3 regions of the Streptomyces sp. NPDC004667 genome follow, and region 3 is predicted to be linked to each of the others. Evidence: riboswitches for the same ligand, from Rfam matches in the RefSeq annotation. Region 3 holds a riboswitch; each other region holds the start of a gene.
What was found. A riboswitch is a leader RNA that binds a small molecule or an ion and turns the genes downstream of it on or off. The one in region 3 is predicted to bind cobalamin.
Positions count from the first base shown of each region.

Region 1 (7,277 bases), on a different contig from region 3:
CAAGTCCTCCTACGACCAGGATCCCGGCTTCAAACGGGGCCATCCGGCCACGGTCGACTTCCGCTCGCCGCCCGCGGCGGACCCCGAGAGCTCCCTGCTCGGCGTGATCTACGACGGGTACCCGGTGGATGCCCCGTACGTGGTCACGAACCCGGGCCACTGGCTGTTCGAGGGAACGGGCGTCAAGGCCGGCGACAGCTTCGCGCACCTGGTCGGCGTCGAGTACGACAAGGTCGACACCGGTTTCCCGACGCCCCGCCCGATCGAGATCCTGGCCCACTCCCCGGTGGTGTGCGAGGGACGGCCCAGCCACCAGGACTCGGCCTACTACACCGTGCCCGGCGGGGCGGGGGTGTTCGCGACGGGCACGATGCGCTGGGTCGAGGCCCTCGACGCGTCGGGCGACGGCCGCGGCACCGCCAACCACGGCCTGGACGCCCGCGCCGGCGCGCTGACCACGCGGGTGACGGAGAACCTGCTGCGGGCCTTCGCCACGGGACCCGCCGGGCGGAGCCGCCCCGCGCGGGACAACGTCAAGGAGGTGTACGGCGGACCGTGAGGCCTGCGGGCCGCATGCGGCGAAATCGGTGGACTGCGCCCGGACGGGCTGATTAGGATCACGAGTACGGCATCGCGTGTCGGTCACCGACCGGGTGAGGCATGGAGGTGCCGTGACATGCCTTGCGGAGGCATTCACCCATGTCGGTCCAGTTGAACCACACGATCATCCACTCCCGTGACAACCGGGAGTCCGCCGAATTCCTGGCGCACATCCTCGACCTCGAAGTCGGCCCCGAGTGGGGTCCCTTCGTCCCGGTGTCCACCGCGAACGGGGTCACCCTCGACTTCGTCACCATCCCCGCGGAGTCCATCACCGCGCAGCACTACGCGTTCCTCGTCTCGGAGGCGGAGTTCGACGCCGCGTTCGAGAAGATCCAGGCCGCGGGCATCCCGTACTTCGCCGACCCGCACGGCAAGCACCCGGGCGAGATCAACCACAACGACGGCGGGCGCGGGGTCTACTTCCCGGACCCGGACGGGCACGGCATGGAGATCATCACCCGCCCGTACGGCGGCTAGGCAAGGCCCGGCGGAGACATCGCGGCACCAGGAGGGGCCCGCGGCGCAGTATGCGCCGCGGGCCCCTCCGCCTGTCCGGACGGGAGGGGCTCCGGGCCGCCTGTGGACAGATAGTCTTCGCGAAGATAATCTATGCACAGAACATCAGGCGTCGAAGGAGACCGCATCATGTGGACGTACGAGCACAGCGTCGAGACCACCGCCACCGCCTCGTCGGTCTGGCACCTGTGGGCCGACGTCGAGCGCTGGGCGGACTGGAACTCCGAGATCGAGAAGATCGAGATCGACGGGCCCTTCGCGGTCGGCACCCGCATCACCATGATCCCGCCCGGTGAGGATCCGATCCCGCTGCTCGTCGCGGAGGCCGTGGAAGACGAACTCTTCGTCGACGAGGCCCGGTTCGGGGGCCTGTTGCTGCGCACCCTGCACCGCGTCGACCCGGCCGGTCAGGGCCGGATCCGCGTGACCTACCGGATGGAGATCACCGGAGCGGGCGCGGACGAGGCCGGCCCCAAGATCGGACCGGGCATCACCGCCGACTGGCCGGACACCATGGCCGCGCTGACCCGACTGGCCGAGGCCGCCGATACGGACAGGGCGCACCGGGCGGACGAGGCGAACGAGGTGGCGGGCTGATGGCGCTGCGGCCCGCCGACAGCCCCGGCTTCCTGCTCTGGCACGCCACGCTGCGCTGGCAGCGCGACATCGCCGCGGCACTGGCCCCGATCGGCCTCACCCACGTGCAGTTCGTGCTGCTCGCCTGTGCCTGGTGGCTCAACGGGCAGGGCGAACACCCCAACCAGCTGGCCCTGGCGCGCCAGGCCGGCACGGACGTCAAAATGACCTCCCAGGTGCTTCGGGCCCTGGAGCAGAAGGGGCTCGTCGAGCGGGAGGTCGACCCGGCCGACACCCGGGCCAAACGGCTCCGGGTCACGGAGGCGGGCGCCGAGCTGGCGCCCCGGGCGATCGCCGCCGTCGAGGCCGCCGATGCGGAGTTCTTCCGCGTCGTCCCCCTGGACGAGGCCCTGCCCCTCCTGCGCCGCCTGGCCCTCCCCGAGGAGTGACCCCAAGCCCCGGCCCCAGACCCGACCCCGAGCGCCAGCCCCGGCCCCAGCCCCAGCCCCGGCGCGGCCCTGACCGGGTCTGCCACGGCCGGGCGGGGCGCACCTCGACCCGCCCCGTCCGAGCCCGCAGGAGGCGGGGGCGTCACGCCCGGCCGACGCGCCCCCTCGGCACGGGACGTGAACGTGCGTCAGGGCCCGGCCGTTCCGCCCGGTGCGTGTCGCCGTCGTGCGGCGGGCGGTTCCGGGGGGAGATAGACGATGCTGGGGGCGCCCGTGGTCGGGTGGGTGCCGATGCGCGTGCGGACACCATAGACCTCGGCCAGCAGGTCCTCCGTCAGCACGTCGCCCGGCACCCCCGCCGCGACCACCCGGCCGCCCGCCAGGACGTACAGCCGGTCGCAGAAGGAGGCCGCCAGGTTGAGGTCGTGCAGGACCAGCAGGCTCGTCGTGGGCAGGCCGCTCACCAGGTCCAGGACCTCCAGCTGGTAGCGGATGTCGAGGTGGTTGGTCGGCTCGTCCAGGGCGAGGAGGCCCGTTTCCTGGACGAGGGCGCGGGCGACGAGCGCGCGCTGGCGTTCCCCGCCGGACAGTTCCTCGAAGCGCCGAGCCGCGAAGGCGGCCGCGCCGACCGTCTCCAGGGCCCTGTCGACGCGCAGTGCGTCCCCCGGGCCGTCCTGTTCCCAGAACCGCTTGTGCGGGCTGCGCCCCATGGCGACGGCCTCCCGGACCGTCAGGCCCAGGGCGCCGGCGCCGTCCTGGGGAACGGCAGCCACCTTCCGGGCCCGCTCCTTGACGCTCATCGGGCCCGCGTCCTCCCCGTCGAGGAGCACGCGGCCGGCGGTGGGCCGCAGCGTGCCGTAGACGCAACGCAGCAGTGTGGTCTTGCCGCTGCCGTTCGGCCCGACCACGGCGACCGTCTCCCCCGGCCGGGCGGTCAGGTCGACTCCGCGCAGCAGCGGCTGCCCGTCGATCTCGTAACGCACGGCCTCGACGGTGAGTTCCACCGGACTCCCCGTCATCCGCCCACCACCCCCTCGCCGCGGCCGGACCTGCGCAGCATCCACAGGAAGAACGGCCCTCCCACCAGTGCGGTGACCACGCCGACCGGTATCTCCTCGGGCGCGGCCGCCGTACGGGCCAGCAGGTCGGCCAGCGTCAGGAACACGGCCCCGCCCAGAGCGGCGACGGGCAGCAGGGCGCGGTGCCCGGCGCCCACCACCATCCGGGCGGCGTGCGGAACCATCAGCCCGACGAAGCCGATCGCCCCGCTGGAGGCCACCAGCACCCCGATCACGAGGGAGGTGAGCACGAACGCGGCGGCCCGGAACCGGCCGGTGTCCAACCCGAGGGTGTGCGCGCCCTCCTCCCCCGCGAGCAGCAGGTCGAGGGGCCGGGCCAGGGTGACGAGCACACCGGTCCCGACGAACAGCGCGGCCGCGGGCAGGGCCAGTTCGTCCCAGCGGGCCCCGCCCAGGCCGCCCAGCGTCCAGAACAGCACGGAGCGCATCTGGTCGGGGCTCGCGGACAGTACGAGCACCAGGCTGGTCAGCGCGGAGAGCACGTACTGCACGGCGACTCCGGCCAGGATCAGCCGGCCGGTGGTCATGGTGCCGCCGCGCCGGGCCAGGGCGTAGACGGTGACGAGCGCGGCCATCGACCCGGCGAACGCGGCGAGCGGCACCCCGGCCCCGCCCAGGAAGCCGACGGCGCCCGCACCGGCGGCCGTACCGAAGACGATGACGAGCACGGCCCCGGCGGAGGCGCCCGAGGAGGCGCCGAGCAGGAAGGGGTCGGCGAGCGGGTTGCGCACGAGGGCCTGGAGCACCGCGCCGGCGACCGCGAGTCCGGCGCCGACGACCGCACCGAGCAGGACGCGCGGCATGCGGACGTCCCACACGATGGAGGCGAAGGCTCCGCCCCGCGCGCCCGGTCCGGCGAGGACCAGGTCGAGGACCTTGCCGGGGGCGATCCGTACGGGGCCCAGGGCGAGCCCCGCCACCGCCGACGCCGCCAGCGCGGCGGCGAGGAGCAGGAGGACGGTGGCGGTCCGGCCGCGGGTCACGCGGCGTCGGGGTGCAGTTGGCGGCCCAGGGACTCGACGGCGTCGGCGACGCGGACGCCGAGCACGGCGGAGGAGAGCGGCAGCACGACGAACCGCCGGTTCTTGACCGCGGGAACCTCCGCCAGCGCCGGGTCGTTCAACAGGCGCTGCTTCTTGGACTCCACGGTGGTGCCGCCGTAGTCGTAGATGAGGACGACCTCGGGCTTGCGCTCGATGACCTTCTCCCAGGACACGTCGCCGAAGGTGTCGTCGAGGTCGGCGAAGACGTTCGTGCCTCCGGCGAGGGTGACGATTTCGTTGCCGATGCCCTTGCCACCCGAGGTGAAGGCGGAGCCCTCACCGGAGTCGTAGACGAAGACGGGCGGCCTCGGCGCGTCCTTCAGCCGCGCGGTGACGGCGTCGACGCGGCGTTGCTCGTCCTCGACGAGGGCCGCGCCGCGTTCGGGCACGCCGAAGGTCCGGGCGACCTCGGTGATCTCGGTCTTCAGCTGGGCGAGGCCGACCGGGCCCCGGGTGCAGTACTCCACGCTCAGCCGGGAGCCGATGCCGGACCGGGCCAGCCCTTCACGGTCCCGGCCCTGGCCCTTGTCGAAGGCGCTGGCGTAACCGCCGTACACGAAGTCGGGGTCGGCTCCGAGGAGCACCTCCTTGGAGGGGTATTCGCCGGCCAGCACCTTGATCTTGTCGTAGGCGGGCCGGTAGGCGGGGAGCACGGAGTCGTCGAGATAGGCCGTGCCGACCATCCGGTCCTGCAGTCCGAGGGCCAGCATGATCTCGGTGGCGTGCTGGTTCATCGTGACGGCCCGCTCGGGCGGGGCCTGGTAGGTGCTGGTGACACCGCAGTTGGTGACGGTGTACGGGAACCCGGGCGCGGGCCGCGCTCCGGGGCCGGGCCGGACCGCACCGGCGGGTCCGTCGGCCGGCCCGCCGCACGCGGCGAGGGGAACCAGGAAGGCGAGGGCGGCGATTGAGCGCAGGGTTGCGCGGGAACGCGACATGGCGAGGCCTCTCCGGGGGATCCTCGTCCCCGGTCGAAGTGAAGAGGCGGCGCGTCAGTGTCTGACTCCCGGGGCCCGCGGGTCGGCGGAACTCCGGTCACAGTGGCGGGACCGCACCGGATTCGCACCGGTTTCCTGTCCTGCGCCGCCCGGGACAACCCGCACAAGTGTGCCAGATGCCGCCTTTGCCTCGAACGGGGGTCCACAGATCCAACGCGGCCGACCGCCACCGGGGTCGGCGCACGAACGCCCGGGGACGACAGGAGTCGCTCCTACCACCGGGGCGGACGTTCCACTTTCCGCAATCCGCCCTGTCATATGCCTACCGTCGCCCCCACCTGCGGGTCTACGGTGCTGCCACCGGACCCTCCCGGGCCGGCGCCCCTCCCGGCTCCCCACGGGAGGGGCGCCGCGTGCCCGGTGCACAGACATCGGCGGTCCACGTCCCGGACCCGCCGGCGGGTCGGAGTGCGCTGTTCCGGGTCAGGCCCCGTTGTCAGTGGTGGCGGATAGCGTGGGCGCATCATCCGCGAGCAGTTCCTGACTTGCGGGGACGCTGCGGGCTGCAGCTGCACGGCCCCGCCCCGCCGGGCCCTTCAGGGCACGAGAGACCGGCGGGGCGGAGCACCGTCAGGCCTCGGGCGACCGTAGCCGCCGCACGTCGGGGCACTCCTCGTCCACGGCCCGCCGCAACACCACGAGGCCGCCGTTCGCTTGGCTTGCCGCGGCCGGATCTCAGGCCGCGGCTACGACAGTTGCCCGCAGCCACTCGCGCAACAGGGCCTGGTACTCGTCGGAGCCCGCCTGCCCGACCGCGACGAGCGCGCGGATCCGCTCGTTCAGCTCGGCGGCGCGGTCTTCGGCAGGGGTCGGGATCATGTCGCACAGGATATCGGGCCCCACCCGCCATCCGGTCCGCGCTCTCATAAGCCGGCCCGCATGATCCGTACCGTCGTGCTCGACGTCGGCGAGACCCTCACCCGCGACGACCGCCACCGGGCCGGCTGGGCCGACTGGCTCGGCGTCCCCAGGCACACCCTGTCCGGGCTGGTCGGCGCCGTCGTCGTCGACGGCCGCGACAACGCCGACGCGATTCGCCTGCTCCGCCCGGACATCGACGTCGCGGCCGAGTACGCCGCCCGGGAGGCCGCCGGACGCGGCGAACGGCTCGACGAGACCGACCTGTACGTCGGCGACCACCCCGCCAACGACGTCTTCCCCGCGGCGGCCGTCGGCCTGCTGACCGCGCACCTCCGCCGCGGCCCGTGGGGCCACTGGTGGGCTGACGACGAAACCGTCCGGCAGGTCGCCGACTACTCCATCGACTCCCTGTTCGACCTGCCCGACCTGCCCGGCCTGCCCGGCCTGCCCGGCCTCGTCAACCCCGGCCGCCGGGGCGGCAGTCACGGCTGACGCTCCTGAAACACAGCGAACGCCCAGCGGGAGAAAGTTCCCGCTGGGCGTTCGTCGGTGTTCGTGAAGGTGAGTCTTGCAGGGGCGGCAGGATTCGAACCTGCGGCCTACGGTTTTGGAGACCGTTGCTCTGACCAGCTGAGCTACACCCCTTTGGTGGGACCAACCATGACACGGCAGGTCGCGAAGATCCACTGAATTCGGGTGTCGACTCGGGGAAAGTTCGCGGCGGCCCGGCGGGAACCTTCCCCCGCGCTCCCGAACCCAACAGGCCCAGCAGGCGAAAACGGTCACAAGTTACCTCGACGCGTGTAGTGACTTGGCAGGCATTCGACAGTAGAACTTGTTCTCACTCCGTCGAGAGTGAGGAAGATCAAATGAGTGACAAAAGCCTGCACAGCAAGGTGTCCAAGGGCGTGTCACGCCGCGGCTTCATTACCGGAACCGGTTCCATTCTTGGAGCCATGGCCCTGGCGGTCAACACCGTCCCGGCCCGAGCGGAAAGCGCCACCGGGGCGGCCGCCGCGAACGCGCCGATCGACTCCGGTGCCCACGTCCCGGCCCTCGTCATCGGTACCGGCTACGGCGGCTCCGTCGCCGCGCTGCGGCTCGCGCAGGCCGGGGTCGACGTGCACATGATCGAGATGGGCATGGCCTGGG
Region 1 is NZ_JBEXKC010000053.1:39,317-46,593, forward strand. It holds gene ABZW32_RS26145 (N,N-dimethylformamidase beta subunit family domain-containing protein) at 1-559, shown strand, start outside; gene ABZW32_RS26150 (VOC family protein) at 700-1,080, shown strand; gene ABZW32_RS26155 (SRPBCC family protein) at 1,249-1,716, shown strand; gene ABZW32_RS26160 (MarR family transcriptional regulator) at 1,716-2,144, shown strand; gene ABZW32_RS26165 (ABC transporter ATP-binding protein) at 2,333-3,163, opposite strand; gene ABZW32_RS26170 (iron ABC transporter permease) at 3,160-4,206, opposite strand; gene ABZW32_RS26175 (ABC transporter substrate-binding protein) at 4,203-5,204, opposite strand; cobalamin riboswitch at 5,239-5,382, opposite strand; gene ABZW32_RS26180 (hypothetical protein) at 5,940-6,083, opposite strand; gene ABZW32_RS26185 (hypothetical protein) at 6,144-6,617, shown strand; tRNA gene ABZW32_RS26190 (tRNA-Trp) at 6,697-6,770, opposite strand; gene ABZW32_RS26195 (GMC oxidoreductase) at 6,995-7,277, shown strand, end outside.
Region 1: it holds a riboswitch for cobalamin, as region 3 does, so the genes downstream of both, ABZW32_RS26175 (ABC transporter substrate-binding protein) here and cobN (cobaltochelatase subunit CobN) in region 3, are expected to answer to the same signal.

Region 2 (7,277 bases), on a different contig from region 3:
CCGCCTGCGCCGTCGATGACCACCACTTCGACGCCGGGGTCCTCGGCCCAGGCGGTGAGGGCCTGCTCGATGCGGAGCACCATGGGGTGGCTGAGGGCGTTGAGTGCCTTGGGGCGGTTGAGGGTGATGTACGCGGCGTGGCCCTCGGTGCGCAGGAGGACGTGGTCGCGGTCTTCAGGGGCTTCGTGGCTCATCGCAGGGTCTCCGTGAGTCCGCGCGCGACGATGACGCGCATGACCTCGTTCGTGCCTTCCAGGATCTGGTGGACCCGCAGGTCGCGGACGATCTTCTCGATGCCGTACTCGCTGAGGTACCCGTATCCGCCGTGCAGCTGGAGGGCCGCGTCGGCCACCGCGTACCCGGTGTCGGTGGCGAACCGCTTGGCCATCGCGCACAGGCGCGGGGCCAGAGGGTCGCCGCTGTCCAGGGACTCGGCGGCCTGCCGCACCAGCGCCCGGGCGGCGGCGAGTTCGGTGGCCATGTCGGCCAGCCGGAACTGGAGCGCCTGAGCGTCCAGGAGTCGGCTGCCGAAGGCCTCGCGGTCGGCCAGGTAGGACAGCGAGCGGTCGAGGGCGCTCTGCGCCCCGCCGAGGGAACAGGCGGCGATGCCGAGCCGGCCGCCGTTGAGGCCGTTCATGGCGATGCGGAAGCCATCGCCTTCCGCGCCGAGCCGCCGGTCGGCAGGAATGCGAACACCGTCGAGGACCACCTGACGGGTCGGCTGGGCGTTCCAGCCCATCTTGCGCTCGTTGGGACCGAAGGAGACTCCCGGGTCCTCGCGCTCGACGACGAAGGCGGAGATCCCGCCCGGTCCGGGTTCGCCGGTCCGGGCCATGACCACGTAGACGTCCGAGGCGCCGGCACCGGAGATGAACTGCTTGACCCCGGTGAGCACGTAGTGGTCGCCGTGGCGTTCGGCGCGGGTGCGCAGCGCGGCGGCGTCCGAGCCCGCGCCCGGTTCGGTCAGGCAGTAGCTGCCCAGGGTCGCCGCGGAGCAGAGGCCGGGCAGCCGGCGGGTGCGCTGGGCGTCGTCTCCGTAGCGGTCGATCATCCAGGCGACCATGTTGTGGATGGAGAGGTAGCCCGCGATGGACGGACAGCCGGTCGCGAGGGTCTCGAAGACGAGGACGCCGTCGCTGCGGGAGAGGCCGGAGCCGCCGTGTTGCTCGCTTACGTACACGCCGGCGAGGCCGAGTGCGGCCGCCCGGCGGATGACGTCGACGGGGAAGTGCTTGTCCTGGTCCCAGGCCACGGCATGGGGGGCCAGCTGCTCCTGCGCGAAGTCGAGGGTGACCTCGGTCAGCGCGAGCTGGTCCTCGGTGAGGGTGGTGGTCACGGCGGTCACCCCATCGTGGGGATGGTGAAGCTCGCGCCTTCCTTGACCCCGGAGGGCCAGCGCGAGGTGACGGTCTTGGTACGGGTGTGGAAGCGGATCGAGTCCGGGCCGTGCTGGTTGAGGTCGCCGAAGCCGGAGCGCTTCCAGCCGCCGAAGGTGTGGTAGGCCACGGGCACCGGGATGGGGACGTTGACGCCGACCATGCCGGTGTTGACCCGCCGGGTGAACTCGCGGGCGGTGTCCCCGTCCCGGGTGAAGATCGCCACGCCGTTGCCGTACGGGTGCTCGCTCGGCAGGCGCAGTGCCTCCTCGAAGTCGGCGGCGCGGACCACCGTCAGGACGGGGCCGAAGATCTCCTCGCGGTAGACGCGCATCTGCGGGGAGACGCGGTCGAAGAGGGTGGCTCCGGCGAAGAAGCCGTTCTCGTGGCCGGGGAGGGTGAAGTCACGCCCGTCGACGACCAGTTCGGCCCCTTCGTTGACGCCGATGTCGACGTAGCGGCGGACCCGGTCGAGGGCGTCCTGGCTGACCAGAGGACCGAAGTCCGCGTCCGGGTCGTCGGAGCGCCCGATCTTCAAGGTGGCGATGCGGTCCTTGAGTGCGGCCACCAGGCGGTCCGCCGTCTCCTCGCCCACGGGCACGGCCACGGAGATCGCCATGCAGCGCTCGCCCGCCGAGCCGTAGCCCGCGCCGATCAGGGCGTCCACGGCCTGGTCGAGGTCCGCGTCGGGCATCACGATCATGTGGTTCTTGGCCCCGCCGAAGCACTGGGCGCGCTTGCCGTGCGCGGCGGCCGTGGCGTAGATGTGCGCGGCGATCGGCGTGGAGCCGACGAAGCCGAGCGCCTGGACGCGGGGGTCTTCCAGGAGGGTGTCGACGGCCTCCTTACCGCCGTTGACGACGTTCAGCACGCCCGGCGGCAGCCCCGCCTCCAGGAACAGCTCCGCCAGGCGCAGCGGTACGGACGGATCGCGCTCGGAGGGCTTGAGGATGAACGCGTTTCCGCAGGCCAGGGCCGGTGCGGCCTGCCAGAGCGGAATCATGGCGGGGAAGTTGAACGGGGTGATGCCCGCGACGACGCCGAGGGGGCTGCGCAGGGAGTGCACGTCGATGCCGGTGCCGGCGTTGTCGGTGAACTCGCCCTTGAGGAGGTGGGGGATCCCGGCGGCGAACTCGACCACTTCCAGGCCGCGTTGGAGGTCGCCGTGGGCGTCGGCGACGGTCTTGCCGTGCTCGGCGGACAACAGCCGTGCCAGATCGTCCCGTTCGCCCTCGACCAGCTGGAGGAAGCGCAGCAGGACGCGGGCGCGCCGCTGGGGGTTCCACTGACCCCAGGCGGCCTGCGCCTGCTCGGCGTCGGCGACGGCGGCCTCGGTGTCGGCGCGCCCGGCCAGCGGGACCCGGGCCTGGACGGCGCCGGTGTTGGGGTCGTACACGTCGGCGAAGAGCCCGGAGGTGCCGGTGGTGTGCTTTCCGCCGATGAAATGGGTGAGTTCGCGGACCATGGGTGCCTGCTCTCGTCAGGTGAGATCCGAGGGATGGCAGGGCCGACTCGCGGGCGGGCCCGATGGGGCACGCCGCGGGGAGGGCCGTGGGACTACGAGCGCGCCAGATCGGTGTGCGCGCGCTCCGCCGGATCACCAGGGTCGTGGGTACAAACCGGTGCCATGCGTGTCTGCTCCATCCTCGTGGACAACACGGAACATCCGCGGCCGGTATCCTGACTCCCGGATCCCCGCGCGCCGCCCGCCTTCCCGACAGACCTCGTCAGTGGCGTGTGGATGGCAGCACACTCCCCGGTCACAGTGGCGGGACCGTGCCGGATTCACACCGGCTTCCCTGCACCGCGGACCTTGTGCCACGAACATATAGTTGGACGTCCTAGTAAGTCCAGACCCACCGCTCGGGCGGCCCTGGAGTCACGCGCGGTCGCGGGCCACGGGGTACGGGACGAAGGTGCTGCTGTTCTCGTCGACCGCGAGCGTGCGGCCCAGGGGCGGGACGGCGCGCTGCGGGCAGTCGAGACGTTCGCACAGCCTGCAGCCCATGCCGATGGGAGTGGCGGCCGAGGCGTTGTCCAGGTCGAGGCCGTCGGAGTACACGAGCCGCGACGCGTGGCGGATCTCGCAGCCGAGGCCGATGGCGAAGGTCTTGCCGGGTTCGCCCCAGCCGCCGCGGTGGCGGGTGACGGCGCGCGCGGTCCACAGGTGGCGCTGCCCGTCGGGCATGGCGGCGATCTGTACGTGGATGCGGCCGGGGGCGGCGAAGGCCTCGTAGACGTTCCACAGCGGGCAGGTGCCGCCGGCCCGGGAGAAGTGGAACCCGGTGGCGGACTGCCGCTTGGACATGTTTCCGGCCCGGTCCACGCGGACGAAGGAGAACGGCACCCCGCGCAACCTGGCGCGCTGCAGGGTGCTCAGGCGGTGGCAGACGGTCTCGTAACCGATGCCGAAGTGGTCGGTGAGGCGTTCGATGTCGTAGCGGAATTCCTCGGCGGCGGTGTGGAAGGCGCGGTACGGGAGGACCAGGGCGGCCGCGAAGTAGTTGGCGATGCCGATCCGGGCCAGGGCGTGGGCGGGGGAGCCGGGCTCGAAGTCCTCGGCGGCCAGCCGGTCCAGCTCGTCGCCGTACTCCAGCAGGGCGAGCTGCGTGGCCATCCGGAACGCCTGCTGGCCGGGCCGGAGCCGGCCGGACAGGTGCAGGACGCGCGTGCGGGCGTCGAAGCGGTGGAGTCGGTCCGCGTCGGGGGCGGGGCGGGCCCCGTGCCGGTCGGCGTCGGGGGCGGGGCGGATCCCGTGCCGGTCGGCGTCGGGGGCGGGGCGGATCCCGTGCCGGTCCGCGTCGGGGGCGAGGCGGATCCCGTGCCGGTCGCCGAGGCGGTTCGAAAGCGCCCGGACGACCTCGCCGGTGCGGATGCCGACCTCCCGGGCCAGGTCCTCGGCGGCGAGGTCGGTGTCGTGCAGGTAGTTCCGGCGCCGGTAGAAGAACTCGCGGATCTCCTCGTGGGGTGAGCGCGGAGCGGCCGGGTCGCCGCCGCGTCCGTCCGCGGTGTCCGCGAGCCGCTCGGTCAGCAGCTGGGCGCGTCGGCCGAGGTCCAGCAGGACGGAGGCGACGGCGGGCATCCGGGTGGCGAGTTCGGCCAGGTCGGAGGGGGAGACGCGGGCCTCGGCGACCTCGCCCGCCAGGGCCTCGCGCAGATCGGCGACGAGGCGGCCCGTGTCGCGTTCCGAGAAGAAGCCGGGGTCCACGCCGAAGGCCTCGGTGAGCCGCAGCAGGACGGGCACGGTGAGCGGCCGGGAGTCGTGCTCCATCTGGTTCAGATAGCTCGGCGAGATGGCCAGTACCCGCGCCAGGTCCGCCTGGCTCATCCGGCGCTCCTCGCGCAGCCGCCGCAACCGCGCTCCCGCGTACGTCTTGCCCACCCCTGACCCCCCTCGGCCTCGTTCCGGGTTCAGCGTACGCACGGATCCGCCGTTGCAGACCCTTCGCAACCTTGGCAAAACCGCCGCCGAAGATTCGCAGAAATTGGCAGCCGTCCCTGATTGATGGCACTGCGTGCCGCTGTCAGAGTCTGTCCTGCGGCCGCCGGACCCCGGCAGCCGAGGCGGACACTCCGGGCCCGACTCGCGCCCTGACGTCGGAAATCCCGGCCGTCCGGACTCGGTTGACCTGCGGCATTGCTCAGATCCGCCCTCCGGGTCCGGCGGCCACGACCTCAGATCACGGCACAGAGTGCCAACAACCTGTCGCGAAGGACGGGCGCGTTGGCAGGCGAAGCGACACAGGGAGACGGTGACGGTCATGGCAGACACGAACACGACGACGGCGGCCGAGCGGCTGGAGCAGCGGTGGGCCACGGACCCGCGGTGGGCGGGCATCGAGCGCACGTACTCGGCGCGGGACGTGGTCCGGTTGTCCGGGAGCGTCCGCGAGGAGCACACCCTGGCACGACGCGGCGCCGAACGGCTCTGGCGCCAGCTGCACGAACTCGACTACGTCCACGCGCTCGGCGCCCTGACCGGCGGCCAGGCGGTCCAGCAGGTGCGGGCCGGCCTGCAGGCGATCTACCTGTCCGGATGGCAGGTGGCGGCCGATGCCAACCAGGCCGGGCACACCTACCCCGACCAGTCCCTGTACCCGGTCAACTCCGTTCCCCAGGTGGTGCGCCGGATCAACAACGCGCTGCTGCGCGCCGACCAGATCGCCACGGCCGAGGACGCCGGCGACACCACCGACTGGCTGGCCCCGATCGTCGCCGACGCCGAGGCCGGATTCGGCGGCCCGCTCAACGCCTTCGAGCTGACCAAGGCGATGATCGCGGCGGGCGCGGCGGGCATCCACTACGAGGACCAGCTGGCCTCGGAGAAGAAGTGCGGCCACCTCGGCGGCAAGGTCCTCGTCCCGACCGCGCAGCACGTCCGCACCCTGAACGCGGCCCGCCTGGCGGCCGACATCGCCGACACCCCGACCCTGATCATCGCCCGTACGGACGCCCTGGCCGCGACCCTGCTGACCAGCGACGTCGACGAGCGGGACGCGGAGTTCTGCACGGGTGAGCGCACCGCCGAGGGCTTCTACCACGTCCGCAACGGCATGGCCCCGGTCATCGCCCGCGGTCTCGCCTACGCCCCGTACGCCGACCTCATCTGGGTCGAGACCGGCACCCCCGACCTCGCCCAGGCCCGCGAGTTCGCCGAGGCGATCCACGCCCGGTACCCGGACCGGATGCTGGCCTACAACTGCTCGCCCTCCTTCAACTGGAAGGCCGCCCTGGACGACGACCAGATCGCCAAGTTCCAGCGCGAACTCGGCGCCATGGGCTACAGGTTCCAGTTCATCACCCTCGCCGGCTTCCACTCCCTCAACCACGGGATGTTCGACCTCGCCCGCGGCTACGCCGAGCACGGCATGACGGCCTACGTCGACCTCCAGGAGCGCGAGTTCGCCGCCCAGGAGCACGGCTTCACCGCCGTCAGGCACCAGCGCGAGGTCGGCACCGGCTACTTCGACCTGGTCTCCACCGCGGTCAACCCCGCGTCCTCCACCACCGCACTCACCGGCTCCACCGAGGAGGAGCAGTTCCACTGAGCCCGTCGGGCCCGGCCTCGTACGCGTCCCGGCCGCACGGGGCCGGGCGGTTCCTCCCCGCCCCCGTCTCCTCTCACAGCCCAGGAGTACCCCGATGACCATCAGTGCCCCTGCCCGCGCCGTGCGCGTCCTCGCGGCCCCGGGCGACCGCCACGACGAGATCCTCACCCCCGAGGCCCTGGACTTCCTGGCCGCGCTCGCCGGGGCCTTCGGCGACCGCCGCCAGGAGCTGCTCAAGGAGCGCCGCCGCCAGGCCGTCCGGCTGGCCTCCGGATCCCCGCTCGACTTCCCCGTGGCCACCTCGGCCGTCCGCGCCGACCGGACCTGGCGGGTCGCCCCGCCCGCTCCCGGTCTGGAGGACCGCCGGGTGGAGATCACCGGGCCGCCCGAGCGGCGCATGGCCGTCAACGCCCTCAACTCCGGTGCACAGGTGTGGATGGCGGACTTCGAGGACGCCACCTCGCCCACCTGGGACAACATCATCGGCGGCCAGCTCAGCCTCCTCGACGCCTGTCTGGGCCGGATCGATTTCACCACCCCCGAGGGCCGGGAGTACCGTCTCGGCGAGCGCCTGCCCACCCTCGTGGTGCGGCCCCGCGGCTGGCACCTGACGGAAGAGCACCTGGAGTTCGACGGCCGGCCCGTGCCCGCCCCGCTGGTCGACTTCGGCCTGTACTTCTTCCACTGCGCGCAGCACCGGATCGACGCCGGACACGGCCCGTACTTCTACCTCCCCAAGCTGGAGAACCGCTACGAGGCGCGGCTCTGGAACGACATCTTCGACTTCGCCCAGGACCTGCTCGGCATCCCCCACGGCACCGTCCGGGCCACCGTCCTCATCGAGACGGTCACG
Region 2 is NZ_JBEXKC010000016.1:79,636-86,912, reverse strand. It holds gene ABZW32_RS12140 (enoyl-CoA hydratase/isomerase family protein) at 1-194, opposite strand, end outside; gene ABZW32_RS12135 (acyl-CoA dehydrogenase family protein) at 191-1,345, opposite strand; gene ABZW32_RS12130 (CoA-acylating methylmalonate-semialdehyde dehydrogenase) at 1,342-2,841, opposite strand; cobalamin riboswitch at 3,029-3,214, opposite strand; gene ABZW32_RS12125 (short-chain fatty acyl-CoA regulator family protein) at 3,256-4,758, opposite strand; gene aceA (isocitrate lyase) at 5,138-6,424, shown strand; gene aceB (malate synthase A) at 6,519-7,277, shown strand, end outside.
Region 2: it holds a riboswitch for cobalamin, as region 3 does, so the genes downstream of both, ABZW32_RS12130 (CoA-acylating methylmalonate-semialdehyde dehydrogenase) here and cobN (cobaltochelatase subunit CobN) in region 3, are expected to answer to the same signal.

Region 3 (7,277 bases):
GTCGTCCGAGTCCGCGATGTCGTGCTCGCGGGTGTCGGTGTTCTTTGCGGCCACCGTGATGCGCTTGTACGCCGATTCCATTTCGGCGCGGGCCGCGCGGCCCTCCAGGCCGCGGCCGTAGGCGTAGCCGCCCCAGACCGTGTAGACCTCCGCCAGGTCGGCGTCGGTGCGCCAGTCGCGGGAGTCGATCAGCTGGAGGATGCCCGCGCCGTACGTGCCCGGGCGGGAGCCGAAGATGCGGGTCGTGGCGCGGCGTTCGTCGCCGTGTTCGGCGAGGTCGGCCTGGGCGTGGGCGCGGATGTAGTTGTGGGCGGCCGGCTCGTCCAGGGAGGCCGCCAGCCGGACCGCGTCGTCGAGGAGGCCGATGACGTGCGGGAACGCGTCGCGGAAGAAGCCCGAGATGCGGAGGGTGACGTCGATTCGGGGGCGGTCGAGTTCTGCGAGGGGGATGGCCTCGATGCCCGTGACGCGGCGTGAGGCCTCGTCCCAGACGGGGCGGATGCCGAGGAGGGCCAGAGCCTCGGCGACGTCGTCGCCGGAGGTGCGCATCGCGCTGGTGCCCCACAGGGACAGGCCGACCGAGGCGGGCCATTCGCCGTCGTTGTCGGTGCGGTAGCGGGTGAGGAGGGAGTCGGCCAGGGCCTGCCCGGTCTCCCACGCGAGGCGGGACGGGACGGCCTTGGGGTCGACCGAGTAGAAGTTGCGGCCCGTCGGGAGGACGTTGACCAGGCCGCGGAGCGGGGAGCCCGAGGGACCGGCCGGGACGAAGCCGCCGTCCAGGGCGGTGACCACGTGGGCGATCTCGTCCGTGGTGCCGGCCAGGCGGGGGACGACCTCGTGCACCGCGAAGGTGAGGATGTCCGAGACCGGGGTGGGGTGGCCGGCCGCGACCGTGGCGACCGCCTCCGGGGACCAGTTCGCGTCCTCCATCGCCTGGACCAGGGCGCGGGCCGTCGCCTCGACCTCGTCCGCCGAGGTGCGGGTGGCGGCCGACTCGTCCAGGCCGAGGGCCTCGCGCAGGCCGGGCAGGGCGGAGGTGCCGCCCCAGATCTGGCGGGCGCGCAGGATCGCGAGGACCAGGTTGACCCGGGCCTCGCCGGTCGGGGCGCCGCCGAGGACGTGCAGGCCGTCGCGGATCTGGGCGTCCTTGACCTCGCACAGCCAGCCGTCGACGTGCAGGAGGAAGTCGTCGAAGCCGTCGTCGTCGGGGCGCTCGTCGAGGCCCAGGTCGTGGTCGAGCTTCGCCGCCTGGATCAGGGTCCAGATCTGGGCGCGGATCGCCGGGAGCTTGGACGGGTCCATGGCGCTGATCTGCGCGTACTCGTCCAGGTGCTGCTCCAGGCGCGCGATGTCGCCGTACGACTCCGCGCGGGCCATCGGCGGGACGAGGTGGTCGACCAGGGTGGCGTGCACCCGGCGCTTGGCCTGGGTGCCCTCGCCCGGGTCGTTGACCAGGAAGGGATAGATGAGGGGGAGGTCGCCGAGCGCGGCGTCCGGCGCGCAGGAGGCCGAGAGGCCGGCGTTCTTGCCCGGCAGCCATTCGAGGTTGCCGTGCTTGCCCAGGTGGATCATCGCGTCGGCGCCGAAGCCGCCGTCCTCCGCGGCTGCCTGGATCCAGCGGTACGCCGCCAGGTAGTGGTGCGACGGCGGCAGGTCCGGGTCGTGGTAGATCGCGATCGGGTTCTCGCCGAAGCCGCGCGGCGGCTGGATCAGGACGAGGAGGTTCCCGCGGCGCAGGGCCGCCAGGACGATGTCGCCCTCCTGGTTCGAGGAGCGGTCCACGAACATGTTGCCCGGGGCTTCGCCCCAGTGTTCGGTGACACTGTCGCGCAGCTCGGCCGGGAGCTCGGCGAACCAGCGCTTGTAGTCGGCGGCCGGGATGCGAACCGGGTTGCGGGCCAGCTGCTCCTCGGTCAGCCAGTCCTGGTCGTGGCCGCCCGCCTCGATCAGGGCGCGGATCAGCTCGTCGCCGTCACCGGAGATCAGGCCGGGGATGTCGGAGGTGGGTCCGAAGTCGTAGCCGTGCGAGATGAGGGTGCGCAGCAGCTCCACGGCGCTGGCGGGGGTGTCGAGGCCGACCGCGTTGCCGATGCGGGAGTGCTTCGTGGGGTACGCGGAGAGGACGAGGGCGATCTTCTTGTCGCGGCGCTCGATGTGGCGCAGGCGGGCGTGGCGCACGGCGATGCCGGCGACGCGGGCGGCCCGCTCGGGGTCGGCGACGTAGGCGGGCAGCCCGTCCTCGTCGATCTCCTTGAAGGAGAAGGGGACGGTGATCAGGCGGCCGTCGAACTCGGGCACGGCGACCTGGGTGGCGGCGTCGAGGGGCGAGAGGCCCTCGTCGTTCTCCTCCCAGGCGCTGCGGGAGCCGGTCAGGCACAGGGCCTGGAGGATCGGCACGCCCAGCGCGGCGAGGGCGCCCGCGTCCCAGGACTCGTCGTCCCCGCCCGCCGAGGCGGTCGCGGGGCGGGTGCCGCCGGCGGCCAGGACGGTGGTGACGATCGCGTCGACCCCCTCCAGCTCGGCCAGCAGTTCCGGCTCGGGGGTGCGCAGGGAGGACACGTAGAGGGGGAGGGGCTGTCCGCCCTTGGCCTCGACGGCCTCGCACAGGGCGTGCACGAAGGCGGTGTTGCCGCTCATCTGGTGGGCGCGGTAGTAGAGCACCGCGACCCGGGGGCCGCTGTCACGGCCTGCCGTGCGCTCCAGCCGGCCCCAGGTGGGGGAGCCGGCCGGGGGCTCGAAGCCGTGGCCGGTGAGCAGGACGGTGTCGGAGAGGAACCGGGCCAGCTGGTCGAGGTTGGCCGGGCCGCCGTGCGCGAGGTAGGCGTGCGCCTCGGCCGCGATGCCGATGGGGACGGTGGAGGCCTCCATCAGCTGGGCGTCCGGGGCCTGTTCGCCGGTCAGGACCACGACCGGGCGGGTCTGGTCGGGGGCCAGGAGGACGTCGAGGCCCTCCTGCCAGGCGCGCAGGCCGCCGAGGAGGCGTACGACGACCAGGCCGACGCCGTCGAGGAGACCCGGGAGGTCGTCGAGCGGGAGGCGGGAGGGGTTCGCGAACCGGTACGGGACGGGGCCGTCCGCCGTGTTCGCGGCGCGAGCGCTGAGCAGATCGGTGTCGGACGTCGACAGCAGCAGGATCATGCGGCGGCAGGCCTTCCTCGGGGTTTCCGCGCCCCGGGCAGTGAGGACGGCGGGAGTTCCTGACTCACCCCGCGCGGGTGCTCCGCGGGGTTCACAGTGGCGGGACCGCGCCGGAATCGCACCGGGCTTCCTCCCATGTCGCCGTCCTCGGCGATGACGGGCCGAACGGTCCGTCGGAAGGTCATCTTAGGCGGCGTCGTCCCTGGCCGGGAGTGGGGGTGGGAGTGGGTGGGCCGGTGCGTGTCGGTGGGTGGCGTCGGTCGGCGGGGCCGGTGCGGGTGGGCGGGAGGTGCCGGTCGGTGGGGCCGGTGGCATCGGTCGGGCGGTGGTGGCTCCCGGCGGGGGCGGTCGGGGGTGGTGCGTACCGGTGTGGGTGTGCCGGGGTGGCAGGTCCCGGCGGGGGCGGCCGGGGCGGTGCGTCCCGGTGGGGGTGGGCGGGGTGGGGTGGCTTCGCCGGGGCTCTGCCCCGTGCCTGGTGTTCCCAATCGCCCGTGCTCCGGCGCGCCCCGCCCCGCGCCCCGGACACCACCGGGGCCGGAGACGGAACCGGGGTACGGGATCAGGGTGCCCGTTCCGGGTCACAAGGCCCGGTGACGTGCACGGGCCGGGGCCGGAAGCGGAATCCGGAGGCGGAATCCCGGTGCCGGTCCGGGGCGGCGGGGTGGCGACGGACACAGGTCGGGGGCGGGCAATCGTGGGTATGCTCGCGGCCATGCCCCAGCCCCCTTCCGCCGCATCGCGGGACGAACCCGTCATACGGGAACGCGGTGACGCCTGCCCCGGCGCGCTGCGCCTGCACGCGGCCGACGACGGGTTCCTGGCGCGCATCCGGATCCCCGGCGGACTCCTCGACGGACCGGCCGCCCTGCTGCTGGCCGACGCCGCCGAACGGCTCGGCGACGGCCACCTCGACCTCACCTCGCGCGGCAACGCGCAGCTGCGCGGCCTCGGCGAGAGCTGTGGCGGGGAGCTCGCGGAGCTGCTCGACCGGGCCGGGCTGCTGCCCGCCCCCTCCCACGAGCGGGTCCGCAACGTCGTCGCGTCGCCGCTGGCCGGCCTCGACCGGGCCGGGCTGCCGGACGTCTCGGCCTGGGTGCCGCTGCTGGACCGGCTGTTGTGCGCGGATCCGGGCGCGGCCCGCCTGTCGGGGCGGTTCCTGTTCGCCCTCGACGACGGGCGCGGCGACGTGGCCTCCCTCGCGGCCGACGTGACGCTGACCGCGTGCGGGGACGGCGCCCTGGTGTGGACCGCCGGCTCCCCGGAGGGCGTCCTGGTAGCGGCCGGTGACGCCCCCCGAGCCGCCCTGGTCGCCGCGAACCTCTTCCTCGACGCCGTCGCGCACGCCGGGACCCGGGCCTGGCGGGTGACCGAGCTTCCCGCCGAACACGCCCTGGACGTAAGGGTGTTGAGCGAGCGACTGGCCGCCGCCGGGATTCCGGGACGGGTGGCCGGTGTCCCCGCGCCCCGCGCCGCCACCTCCGAGACCGAGCCCGACACCCCCGCGCCCCGGACCGCCGCCGACGGCCCCGAGCCCGGGATCGTGGCCGGGTCCGGGTCCGGGTCCGCGTCCGGGCCCGGCGCCGCCGCCGCGCTGTCCGTGCTCGCACCCCTCGGACGGCTGACCGCCGGCCAGTGGCGGCTGCTGGCCGGGCTCACCGGCCGGATGCGGCTGACCCCCTGGCGCGGGGTCGTCGTCCCCGGCCTGACGCACCGTACGGCGGGCCCCGCGCTCGACGCCCTCGCCGGAGCCGGGCTCATCACGTCGCCCGGCGATCCCCGACGGTCCGTCACGGCCTGTACCGGGCAGCCCGGTTGCGCCAAGTCGCGGGCCGACGTACGGGCCGACGCGCGGTCCCTCGCGGCGCGGACGGCCGGCCCGCTGTCCGTGCACTGGTCCGGATGCGAGCGGCGCTGCGGGCACCCGAGGGGCACCGCCTGGGTGGACCTGGTCGCCACCCCGGACGGGTACGAGATCTCCGCGCCCGGGCGGCCCGCCGCACCGGTCGCGCACGCAGACCTGGCGGCGGCCCTCACGGCCGCCCGCAGCACCACCCCATCACCGTCGCTGTGAAGAAATGAGCGAGTACACCGTGTTCGAGTACGAGAAGGACGGCGCCGCGATCTACCGCCAGTCCTTTGCCACGATCCGCGCCGAGGCGGACCTCTCCGGGCTGCCCGCCTCCGTCGCCCAGGTCGCGGTGCGCATGATTCACGCCTGCGGGATGACGGACCTGCCCCAGGACCTCGGCTACACCCCCGAGGTCGTGCTGCGGGCGCGCGCCGCGCTGGCCGCGGGCGCGCCGATCCTGTGCGACGTGCAGATGGTGGCGAGCGGGGTCACCCGCAAGCGGCTGCCCGCCGACAACGAGGTGATCTGCACCCTCTCCGACCCGGCCGTGCCGGAGCTCGCCGCGAAGATGGGCACCACGCGCAGCGCCGCCGCCCTCGAAGTCTGGCGCGACCGGGGCCTGTTGGAGGGCTCCGTGATCGCCGTCGGCAACGCGCCCACCGCGCTGTTCCGGCTGCTGGAGATGATCGAGGAGGGCGCCCCGCGCCCGGCCGCCGTGATCGGCGTGCCCGTCGGCTTCATCGGCGCTGCCGAGTCCAAGGACGCCCTCGCCGCCCACCCCTCGGGCCTCGACCACCTGATCGTGCGGGGCCGGCGCGGCGGCAGCGCCATCGCGGCCGCCGCCGTCAACGCGATCGCGAGCGAGGAAGAATGAGCACCAGCACCACCCCGGGCAAGGGCAGGCTGTACGGCGTCGGACTCGGCCCCGGCGACCCCTCCCTGATGACCCTGCGGGCCGCCGAGGTGATCGCCGAGGCCGACGTCGTCGCCTACCACAGCGCCCGCCACGGCCGTTCCATCGCCCGTTCGATCGCCGCGAAGCACCTGCGCTCCGACCACGTCGAAGAGCCGCTGGTCTACCCGGTCACCACCGAGACCACCGACCACCCCGGCGGCTACCAGGGCGCGATGGAGGAGTTCTACGAGGCCTCCGCCGCCCGCCTCGCCGCCCATCTCGACGCGGGCCGCACCGTGGCCGTGCTCGCCGAGGGGGACCCGCTCTTCTACGGCTCGTACATGCACATGCACAAGCGGCTCGCGGACCGGTACGAAGCCGAGGTGATCCCCGGCGTCACCTCCGTGAGCGCCGCCGCGGCCCGGCTGGGCACCCCGCTCGTCGAGGGCGAGGAGGTGCTGACGATCCTGCCCGGCACCCTGCCCGAGGAGGAGCTCACCGCGCGCCTCGCCGCCACCGACTCCGCGGTCGTCATGAAGCTCGGCCGCACCTTCCCCGGCGTGCGCCGGGCGATGGAGGCCAGCGGGCGGCTGTCCGAGGCCCGGTACGTGGAACGGGCCACGATGGAGGGCGAGCGCACCGGTGTCCTCGCCGACACCGATCCCGACACCGTGCCGTACTTCGCCGTGGCCGTCGTGCCCAGCCGGATCGGCAACCCGGGCAGCGTGCCGTCCGGCCCCGGGCAGGTCGCCGTCGTCGGCACCGGGCCCGCCGGGCCGCTGTGGCTGACCGCCGAGACCCGGCGGGCGCTGGCCGACGCGGAGGTCCTCGTCGGGTACACCACCTACCTGGACCGGGTGCCGGTCAAGCCGGGGCAGGTGCGGCACGGCTCCGACAACAAGGTGGAGTCCGAGCGGGCCGAGTTCGCCCTCGACCTCGCCCGGCGCGGCAAGCGGGTCGTCGTGGTCTCCGGCGGGGACCCCGGCGTCTTCGCCATGGCCACCGCCGTCCTGGAGGTCGCCGCCCAGCCCGAGTACGCGGACGTGCCCGTACGGGTGCTGCCGGGCGTGACCGCGGCCAACGCGGCGGCCGCCGCGGCGGGCGCCCCCCTCGGCCACGACTACGCCACCATCTCGCTGTCCGACCGGCTCAAGCCGTGGGAGGTCATCGCGGAGCGGCTGCGCGCCGCGGCCGCCGCCGACCTGGTGCTCGCCCTGTACAACCCGGGCTCGCGCAGCCGGACCTGGCAGGTGGCTCAGGCCAAGGAGCTGCTGCTGGAGCTGCGTTCGCCGCAGACCCCGGTGGTCGTCGCGCGGGACGTGGGCGGCCCGGAGCAGTCGGTGCGGATCCTCACCCTGGACGCGCTGGAGCCCGCCGAGGTGGACATGCGCACGA
Region 3 is NZ_JBEXKC010000023.1:46,736-54,012, forward strand. It holds gene cobN (cobaltochelatase subunit CobN) at 1-3,138, opposite strand, end outside; cobalamin riboswitch at 3,169-3,328, opposite strand; gene cobG (precorrin-3B synthase) at 3,851-5,209, shown strand; gene ABZW32_RS15740 (precorrin-8X methylmutase) at 5,214-5,861, shown strand; gene ABZW32_RS15745 (precorrin-2 C(20)-methyltransferase) at 5,858-7,277, shown strand, end outside.